DNA from 4 places in the Agarivorans sediminis genome. Region 1 is predicted to be linked to each of the others. Evidence: predicted binding sites of a transcription regulator. Region 1 holds the regulator's gene; each other region holds the start of a gene.
The links. Region 1 encodes FliA, which starts transcription of late flagellar genes. Its sites were predicted from a motif close to CTAAAGNTNNNNNNNNNNNNGCCGATA; they were not measured.
Positions count from the first base shown of each region.

Region 2: a site for FliA is predicted at 1,121-1,147, ahead of M0C34_RS09630 (flagellar protein MotY). Genes of this name have one in related genera too.
Region 3: a site for FliA is predicted at 693-719, ahead of M0C34_RS14035 (VC2046/SO_2500 family protein). Genes of this name have one in related genera too.
Region 4: a site for FliA is predicted at 1,423-1,449, ahead of M0C34_RS18535 (DUF5610 domain-containing protein). Genes of this name have one in related genera too.

Region 1 covers NZ_CP096670.1:1,566,753-1,568,957, forward strand. Annotated here, with positions in the region: gene flhF (flagellar biosynthesis GTPase FlhF) at 1-40, shown strand, start outside; gene M0C34_RS07100 (MinD/ParA family ATP-binding protein) at 30-923, shown strand; gene M0C34_RS07105 (RNA polymerase sigma factor FliA) at 916-1,635, shown strand; gene cheY (chemotaxis response regulator CheY) at 1,762-2,145, shown strand; gene M0C34_RS07115 (protein phosphatase CheZ) at 2,159-2,205, shown strand, end outside.
Region 2 covers NZ_CP096670.1:2,128,701-2,130,905, forward strand. Annotated here, with positions in the region: gene M0C34_RS09620 (Na+/H+ antiporter family protein) at 1-388, opposite strand, end outside; gene rnt (ribonuclease T) at 381-1,055, opposite strand; gene M0C34_RS09630 (flagellar protein MotY) at 1,176-2,045, shown strand; gene nth (endonuclease III) at 2,057-2,205, opposite strand, start outside.
Region 3 covers NZ_CP096670.1:3,102,105-3,104,309, reverse strand. Annotated here, with positions in the region: gene M0C34_RS14045 (substrate-binding periplasmic protein) at 1-275, opposite strand, end outside; tRNA gene M0C34_RS14040 (tRNA-Tyr) at 497-580, opposite strand; gene M0C34_RS14035 (VC2046/SO_2500 family protein) at 748-1,278, shown strand; gene purU (formyltetrahydrofolate deformylase) at 1,275-2,111, opposite strand; gene M0C34_RS14025 (YchJ family protein) at 2,140-2,205, opposite strand, start outside.
Region 4 covers NZ_CP096670.1:4,052,405-4,054,609, reverse strand. Annotated here, with positions in the region: gene M0C34_RS18545 (YHS domain-containing (seleno)protein) at 1-121, opposite strand, end outside; gene trmA (tRNA (uridine(54)-C5)-methyltransferase TrmA) at 231-1,334, opposite strand; gene M0C34_RS18535 (DUF5610 domain-containing protein) at 1,482-2,205, shown strand, end outside.

The DNA.
Region 1 (2,205 bases):
CAGTGAAACCGAGCAGCAGAAGGTTTCAGATGTATTCTAAAGATAATGAATTTGATCAAGCTAGCGGCCTCAGAATGATGCAACAAAAAAATAATGTAAAAGTTATCGCTGTCACCGGTGGTAAAGGTGGGGTAGGTAAAACCAACGTTACCCTAAACATGGGTATCGCCATGGCCGCACAAGGTAAACGCGTTATGGTATTAGACGCCGATTTGGGTCTAGCGAACGTAGATGTATTACTGGGTTTGCGGGTAACTAAAAACTTATCTCATGTCTTATCGGGAGAGTGCACCTTAGACGAAGTGCTCGTAGAAGGGCCTAACGGCATTCTGATTGCCCCTGCCACTTCTGGTACTCAGTCAATGGTCGAGTTAAGCCCGGCAGAACATGCAGGCTTGATTCGCGCATTTAGCAGCCTAAAAACGCCGATTGATGTTTTGTTGGTTGATACTGCTGCAGGTATCTCCGATATGGTGTTAAGTTTTGCTAAAGCCTCACAAGACATTGTTGTGGTTGTTTGTGACGAGCCCACCTCAATAACTGACGCTTACGCGCTGATTAAGCTACTCTCTAATAATCATGGTGTGTATAAGTTTAAAATTGTGGCCAATATGATACGTAGCCTAAGAGAAGGGCAAGAATTGTTTGCTAAGCTTACCCGAGTCACAGACCGGTTTCTCGATGCAACCTTAGAATTGGTGTCCTGTATCCCTTATGACAATAACGTTAGGTTGGCAGTAAGAAAGCAGCGGGTTGTTGTAGAAGCGTATCCAAAATCACCGGCCTCACTAGCGTTTCGCTCGTTAGCAAATAAAGCCACCACTTGGCCAATACCAGAGCAAGCGGGTGGACATTTAGAGTTTTTCATCGAGAATCTTCTCGAATTTGGTCAACGCAAAAATAGAGAACAGCTTAGTGAATAAAGTTGCCGCTTATGCCAGCGTGAACGACACTAATGTTTTAGTGGAGCGTCATGCGACTTTGGTTAAACGGATTGCCCACCACCTTATGGCTAGATTGCCAGCAAGCGTCATCGTTGACGACTTAATTCAGTCAGGCATGATTGGATTAATTGAAGCCGCCCGTAATTTCGATGGCTCTAAAGGGGCGAGTTTTGAAACGTATGCCGGGATCCGTATTCGCGGTTCTATGCTGGATGAGATTCGCCGAGGTGATTGGGTACCACGATCTGTACATAAAAACAGCCGCGCTATTAACGATGCGATTGCGGCGGTAGAAAGAGAAAAAAATGGTGATGCCAAAGACGCAGAAATAGCCGAAAAACTGGGAGTGAGTATTAATGAATACCACTCAATGCTGGCCGATGTTAATAGTGGCCGAATCCTCGGCATTGAAGACCTCGGCGTAAGTGAAGATGTTATCTCAAGCGAAGAAAGTCGCGAGCTTAATCGCCCCTTTGAAGGCTTTGCCAACCAACGTTTTCAGCAGTCTTTAGCAGAGTGCATTAAGGGGCTACCAGAGCGTGAAGCCCTCGTATTATCTTTGTATTACGACGAAGAATTAAACCTAAAAGAGATTGGTGAAGTATTGAGCGTAAGTGAGTCTCGTGTGAGCCAAATTCATAGTCAAGCACTGGCCAGAGTGAAAACTCGAATGCGAGATTGGACACAATAGCGAAATTCATCCTTACAAAACTAATAAAAGATGGACTAATATTGTGTTTATTAAGGCATAATATCTACATATTATAAATTTATGGCTCAGTTGTGAGCTAGCAAGCATCCTGTTGGGGGAAGTACCTTGGATAAAAATATGAAAATTCTGGTTGTTGACGATTTTTCAACAATGAGAAGGATTATTAAAAACCTATTGAGAGACCTTGGCTTTAATAACACACATGAAGCTGATGATGGCAATACGGCATTACCGATGCTTAAAGGTGGCGATTTCGAATTTGTAGTAACAGATTGGAACATGCCTGGCATGGAAGGCATCGATTTATTGAAAAATATTCGTGCCGATGAAAGCCTTGCTCATTTGCCGGTACTAATGGTAACGGCAGAAGCTAAGCGCGAACAAATTATCGAAGCTGCACAAGCTGGTGTAAATGGCTACATTGTGAAACCGTTCACTGCTGCTACATTAAAAGAGAAGCTAGATAAGATTTTCGAACGATTACAATAATAAAGGAAGATGCGTGAGCACCGATAATCCGATTATTTCGTTAGCTGATGCCAAACAATT
Region 2 (2,205 bases), 560 kb from region 1:
TCAATATTGGTATAAAAGCAATATGTACGGGCACTAAGTTTTGAGAAGATACCGCCATCAGAATGATCGCCAATAGCATCAGCCACTTAACCAAGGCCAAGCGTTTGTCGCGATGTTGATCCACGGCACTAACAATTTTGTGGGCGATTAAATCAGTTAAGCCGCTACGGGATATCGCCACAGCAAACGCCCCAAGCAAAGCATAGCTTAGGGCGATATTGGCGCCATCACCTAGGCCACCTTCAAAGCTGGCTATGGTATCAGCCAAGGGCATACCTGATACTAAGCCTCCAACGATGGCACTAATAGATAACGCTAAAACAACGTTTACCCTTAAAAGGCTTAACACCAACATTAAACAAACGGATAAAACAACGGGGTTAAACATTGTCTGTTCCTAGGTCACTATTGGCGTCTGTAGCAGGTAATGGCCACCCCCCCAGAGCTTGCCATTTGTTTACGATTAAACAAAACAGCTCAGCCGTTTTTTGTGCGTCATATAAGGCAGAATGCGCTTCATCGTTATTAAACTCTAAACCAGCTGCACGCGATGCTTTGGCTAACACTGTTTGTCCTAGCGCCAAAGCGCTAATACTGGTGGTATCAAAACTGACAAATGGGTGAAAAGGATTACGTTTTATTTTACAGCGTTCTACTGCCGCATTAAAAAAGCCCATATCAAACGCAGCGTTATGTGCCACCATGACCGCTCGGTTACAGCCATGGGCTTTTAAGGCCTTGCGGATGGGTTTAAACATTTCTTTTAGCGCGGTATCTTCAGTTACCGCACCCCGTAAGGGGTTTTCAGGATCGATCCCGGTGAATTCTAAGGCTGCTTTCTCAAGATTAGCGCCAACAAAAGGCTCAACGTTAAACTGAACGCTTTCAGCCACATAAAGCTCTCCGGCATCATTAAAACTGAGCAAACAGGCTGCTATTTCTAACAATGCATCGGTGTTTGCGTTAAAGCCGGCGGTTTCGATGTCGATAACGACAGGGTAATAGCCTCTAAAACGGCTAGACATAAGCTGGGTAGTACGTTCTGTTATGGTCATAATGTGGCTAACTGTGCATATAGGCGCGCATTATTACAAAAGCTGAAAAGAATCGCGAATTTGCTTTAAAGATAATTGGCTGAATGCCGATAATTTATCTAGAAGAGAGGATTTCTGCTAATGAAACGTTATTTGTTGTTAACTCTGGCACTACACGCGGCCTCGTCACATGCTTATGTGCGCAACTATTCTGCGTCACTGGATGATTCTACTTGGGTGATCTCAAATAAAACGCCAATAGAATGCCGTATGGACCATTTTATTCCATCTTTTGGTGTCGCTAGCTTCGTCAGTAAAGCCTCTAAAGACGTTAATCTAGATTTCTATTTAGACATGTACAAAATTTCGGCTGAAACCCATCAAGTCTCTCTCCGTAGTGTTCCTCCATTGTGGAAGCCAGGTGCAAGTTCAAGACAAATTAGTGAGTTGTCCTTTTACCAGCAGTTCGACGGTTATGTCGCGGCACAACCGGCTTGGCAGATGTTAAGTGAACTTGAAGATGGAAACGTGCCTACTTTTTACTTTGACGATTGGTACGCGAATAATAAAACAACCGCTGTCGGTATTTCGTCAATTAACTTCAAACAACAATATAATGATTTCCTTAAGTGCGTAGGGCGCTTATTACCGTATTCCTTTGATGACATCGCCTTCACGGTATTAACCTATAAAAGTAATAGTGATGAACTGACTCCTCGTTCTCAGAAACGGCTTCAATTGATAGGTAATTATGTAAAACATGACCCTGAGATAGACGTGGTATTGGTTGATGCTTACACCGATAGTTATGGTGGAAAATGGCTCAATCAGGAACTCTCCGAGAAACGAGCTAACTGGGTGAAAAGTTACTTTAAGTCGAGTGGTTTAGATGAAAGCGTGATCGAAGTTTCCGCCCATGGTGAACGACGCCACGTTGCTACTAATAGCAATATTCGTGGTCGGGATCGAAACCGCAGGGTAGTGATATCTTTAGGAAAAGACCTACTATAATGTTGTGGAGCTTACAGCTCCACCTTATCTTTAAACTCACACAAATCTTCAATAATACAACTACCACAACGGGGTTTGCGGGCTATGCAGGTATAACGCCCGTGTAAGATAAGCCAATGATGCACATCAACCTTAAACTCGGCAGGAACAACTTTAATCA
Region 3 (2,205 bases), 1.5 Mb from region 1:
CTAGGGAAGAGGCAGGCGATGATGACTTCATTTTGGTTGTTATTGAGTATGCGAGCCATTCTCGGGTAGGGAACAAGATTAATATCTATTGGGTTTTGGCCTAACTCTTCAGCGACACGACGTAAGATATCAGCATAGTATCCGGTTATACCATCATCACTTTGATAAGCTGCGGGGGTGAAATTAATCGAGTAATAACTGAACGTTTCAGCTTCTGCTTTGGCTCCGACACTAAAGACGATTAACAATAGCGATACTATTAGCCTGTTTCTCATGTATTCTCCTGCTGGTATTTCTCAATTACTCACACTTAATATTAATCGATAATAGAAAAATCACCCTACCCAATAAGGGGTAGGCTGCTTGTTGTGCCTGTGAAGGCTATGAATACGGGTCTGGTGAGGATGGCTTAGATAAGTTACGGCGATTATTATTTAAGATGCTTGGGCGAGCAGGTATAAAAAAAGACACCCTAAGGTGTCTTTTTTTAACAATATGGTGGAGGGAGGTGGATTCGAACCACCGAAGCTTTCGCGACAGATTTACAATCTGTTCCCTTTGGCCACTCGGGAACCCCTCCTACTTGTGGAGCGGGATATTACCAGAACTTGTGGGGCTGTAAAGTAAAAAAAGAGACATTTTTACCTTAAGTAGACTGTTTGCTTATAATCTGCGCATTTGCTCGGTATTTACTAAAGATTTACCGCGAGTACCCGATAACGGTATTAGGATTAGAAAGGGGCAAGCATGTTAGTTGAGCAAATTAGAAGTAACAGCTTATGTGATGAGTTACAGCTAGGTGATAGTTTAAACCGTTGTACCAACCATGGTGAACATGCTCGCTTTCATTTGCTATTAAGTATGCTGAGCCCAAACGTTTGCGATCAAGCGCAGTTCTCATTACAGAAAAAAGCCCACGAGCAAGTTCAACAGGATCTTCGTACTAAGTTTCAATTACATCCAAACCGTCCATTAGCAGCGCAAGCTGATGAATTTGATATTCAGGCAAATTGGAGTAAGCATTTACATAGTGGGGCTGTTGAAGCTATTCGTTTAGAGCAAGCCTTACATGGTTACGCAGCTTACGCTGACGATAGCGTAGACGGTATCTCTGAAGAAGTGATGAACAACGTCGATCTATTAACCCGCTTAAAGCACGGAGTGGGTAGCAAGCCATTACAGGCAATACCCGATGTTGAGGTGAAAGGCGCTGATATGTATCACGTACTAAGTGACTTCGATTATTCGAAGCCACTTAAGGTGCAGCACTTTAATTAGCGAAACACCACGGTACGATTGCCGTAAACAAATACTTTTTCATCTAATACTTGCTGTAGAGCTTTACTTAATACCGCTTTTTCGACATCACGACCAGCCTTGGCCATTTCTTCTGCCGTGTAACTATGGTCAACATGAATAACATGTTGTTCAACGATAGGGCCTTCATCTAAATCATTATTCACAAAGTGGGCGGTGGCCCCAATGATTTTCACTCCACGATCATAAGCTTGCTGGTAAGGCTTTGCGCCAATGAAGGCTGGCAGGAATGAATGATGAATGTTTAAGATTTTATTGTTAAAGGCTTCAACAAAAGTTGGCGTTAAAATACGCATGTATTTAGCCAATACCACATAATCTGGTTGGTATTGCTGAACGGTTTCTATCACCAGTTGTTCATGCTGTTCACGGCTAAGGTCTACGTGACTAATATGATGGAAAGGAATGTCGAATTTTTCTGTTAGCGCGCGCAGGCTGTCGTAGTTGCCTACGACAGCGGCAATCTCTACATCCATATCGCCGTATACAGCCTTCATCAGTAAGTCACCCAAACAATGCGCTTCTTTGGTTACCATGATGACAATACGCTTACGGCCGGCACTTTCTAAGCGGCGACTGCTATCTTGTGGTAAGGCACTATCAAGATCTGCTAGTAGTGTCTTATCGTTAAAGTAGCCTTCTAAAACCGTGCGCATAAAAAAGCGGCGGGCGTCATTATCAACAAATTCGTTGTTCTTGATAATGTTGAGTTGGTGCTTGGCACAGATGTTAGTAATGCTTGAAATCAAGCCTTTTTCATCTGGGCATTCAGTTAAAAGGATTTTTCTTTCCATTGTATTTTCGATTTATTCAGTTTTAAAGTTAGGATTTGTTACAGCACTGTTTTAGCTTTTTCCCACTGCCACAAGGGCAAGAGGAATTGCGGGC
Region 4 (2,205 bases), 2.1 Mb from region 1:
AACTGAGTACATCTGTTCCACCGACCGCTTTATCCCCCCAATAACTGGTACTAACTGGCTCGGCGGTAAAGCTGTTTAAGCTGAATAGTAAGGTAAAGCTAATTATGAATAGGCGGTACATAAGCGGTCCTTGCATTGTGGCTATTATCAACTGTAGACCGATCGGGGCTGGTTGTAATTTCACATTGAAGGAAATCAGCGATTAAGCACCTTAATCGCTGATGGGTTGTTTATCGGCGTTGTAGGTAGACGCCAACCTCAATGTGGTCAGTGTAAGGGAACTGATCAAACAGCGCCCAATGACTAATCTTGTGAGTTTTACTCAGGGTGCTGAGGTTGTCGTATAGAGTATTTGGGTTGCAAGATATGTATACAATGTTGTCGTAGGCTTGCACCATGCCTAAGGTAGCATCGTCTAAACCTGCTCGTGGTGGATCAACTAAAATGGTATTGCATTGGTAGCTGGTTAAATCCACATCGGCTTCTTTTAAGCGGCGAAATTCGCGCTCACCTAACATGGCTTGAGTAAACTCTTCTGCCGACAGACGCAAAATTTTCACGTTATCAATGGCATTGGCTTTGATGTTGTATTGTGCAGCTTCAACCGACGGTTTAGCTATTTCGGTAGCCAGTACTCGATTAAAGTTTTTCGCCAGAGCCAGCGAGAAGTTACCATTACCACAATACAGCTCCAATAAATCACCTTGGCTATTGTTAGTCGCTTGTTGTGCCCATTCCAACATGTGTTGATTTACCACCGCGTTAGGCTGAGTAAAGCTATTCTCAATTTGCTGATAAGTGATCTGCTGTTGATTAACAGTGAGCACTTCATCGACCCGATCTTGCTCCAAACACATTTTCTGTTTACGCGAACGACCAATCAGTTGAATAGAGAACTGCTTACTGAGTTCTTCTTTTAATAGTTTGGCTGCTTCCCGCCATTGTTCATCAATGGCTTTGTGGTAAAGCATGCTCACAATGACTTCGCCGCTCAAAGTCGACAAAAAATCCACTTGAAATAATTTGTAGCGCAATAAGGTATTAGACTTTAATTGCTCAATCAGCAAAGGCATTAGGCGGTTGATAATTTCGCTGGCGGGGGGAAAACTGTCTACTCTAAATTTCTGTTTGGTTTTCTGGTCAAACATAATGTAGTAGAGATCGTCACCTTCGTGCCATATGCGAAATTCGGCACGCATCCGGTAATGTTTAGTTGGAGAACCGAAAATGCTGGGCTCTGGTGGTGAAAACTCAGCAAACTGTTCGCGACGTTTGGCGACTTTCTCGGCCAAGAGATCTTGGTACTGTTCTGGGTAGTATGCAATAGCGCTCATGACCGCTCCTCTAAATCTAGCAAGGAGCGCAATTTAAAGGCGCATCGCGTGCTTGTCCAGTTTATCTACAATAATAGTGATAATATTTCTAAAGTTTTAATTTAACGTGCCGATACGCAGAGACTAGGGTAAATCCATGGGGGCTTTATGAATGAACTAAATGGCTTGGGCAAAACGCCCATTCAACAATATGCTGAGCGTCTATTGCAGCAATCAACACCTTCGATTGCTAAGAGCAATGGCCTTGCTGATGATAAAGCAAGCTTGACCCAGCAGGGCGCGGTGGCCAGCCATGTATTATTGAGTTCAATTGAAAAGCACACCTTATCTATTGCTAACGGGGCGGTGACAATACCTAAGCCTGAACAGCCTAGTATTTTTGACGCTGAAGAAGTCGCCCGCAATGTACTTAACTTTGTGGCTGGTTCGCTAAATAGTGCCAAGCAGTCGGGAATGTCAGACGACAAACTTGAAGAAATGATGGCTCAAGCTCGAAAAGGCATTGATGTTGGTTTTGCTGGGGCTCGTGAAGAGCTTAGCGATGCAGGTATTCTAAATGAAGAATTAGAGAAGGGCATTGATAAAAGCTACGACCTAATTCAAGAAGGTTTAGAGAAAATTGAAGACGGTGATTACGAAATCCAATCAGCGCCTATTTATAATCAATTGGCTATGTCTAATTCTCAATCTGCCAGTATGGAATTAGAAACGGCCGAGGGGGATATCGTCACCATCAGCTATGGCTCTCAATTAGCCGCTAGCTATACAGAAGGGCGCTCATCTATTCAGGCTTCCTTTGCTTCCCAACAACAATTTAGTTTTTCGGTCGAAGGTGACTTAAACGATGATGAGCTAGCCGCGATCGCTGATT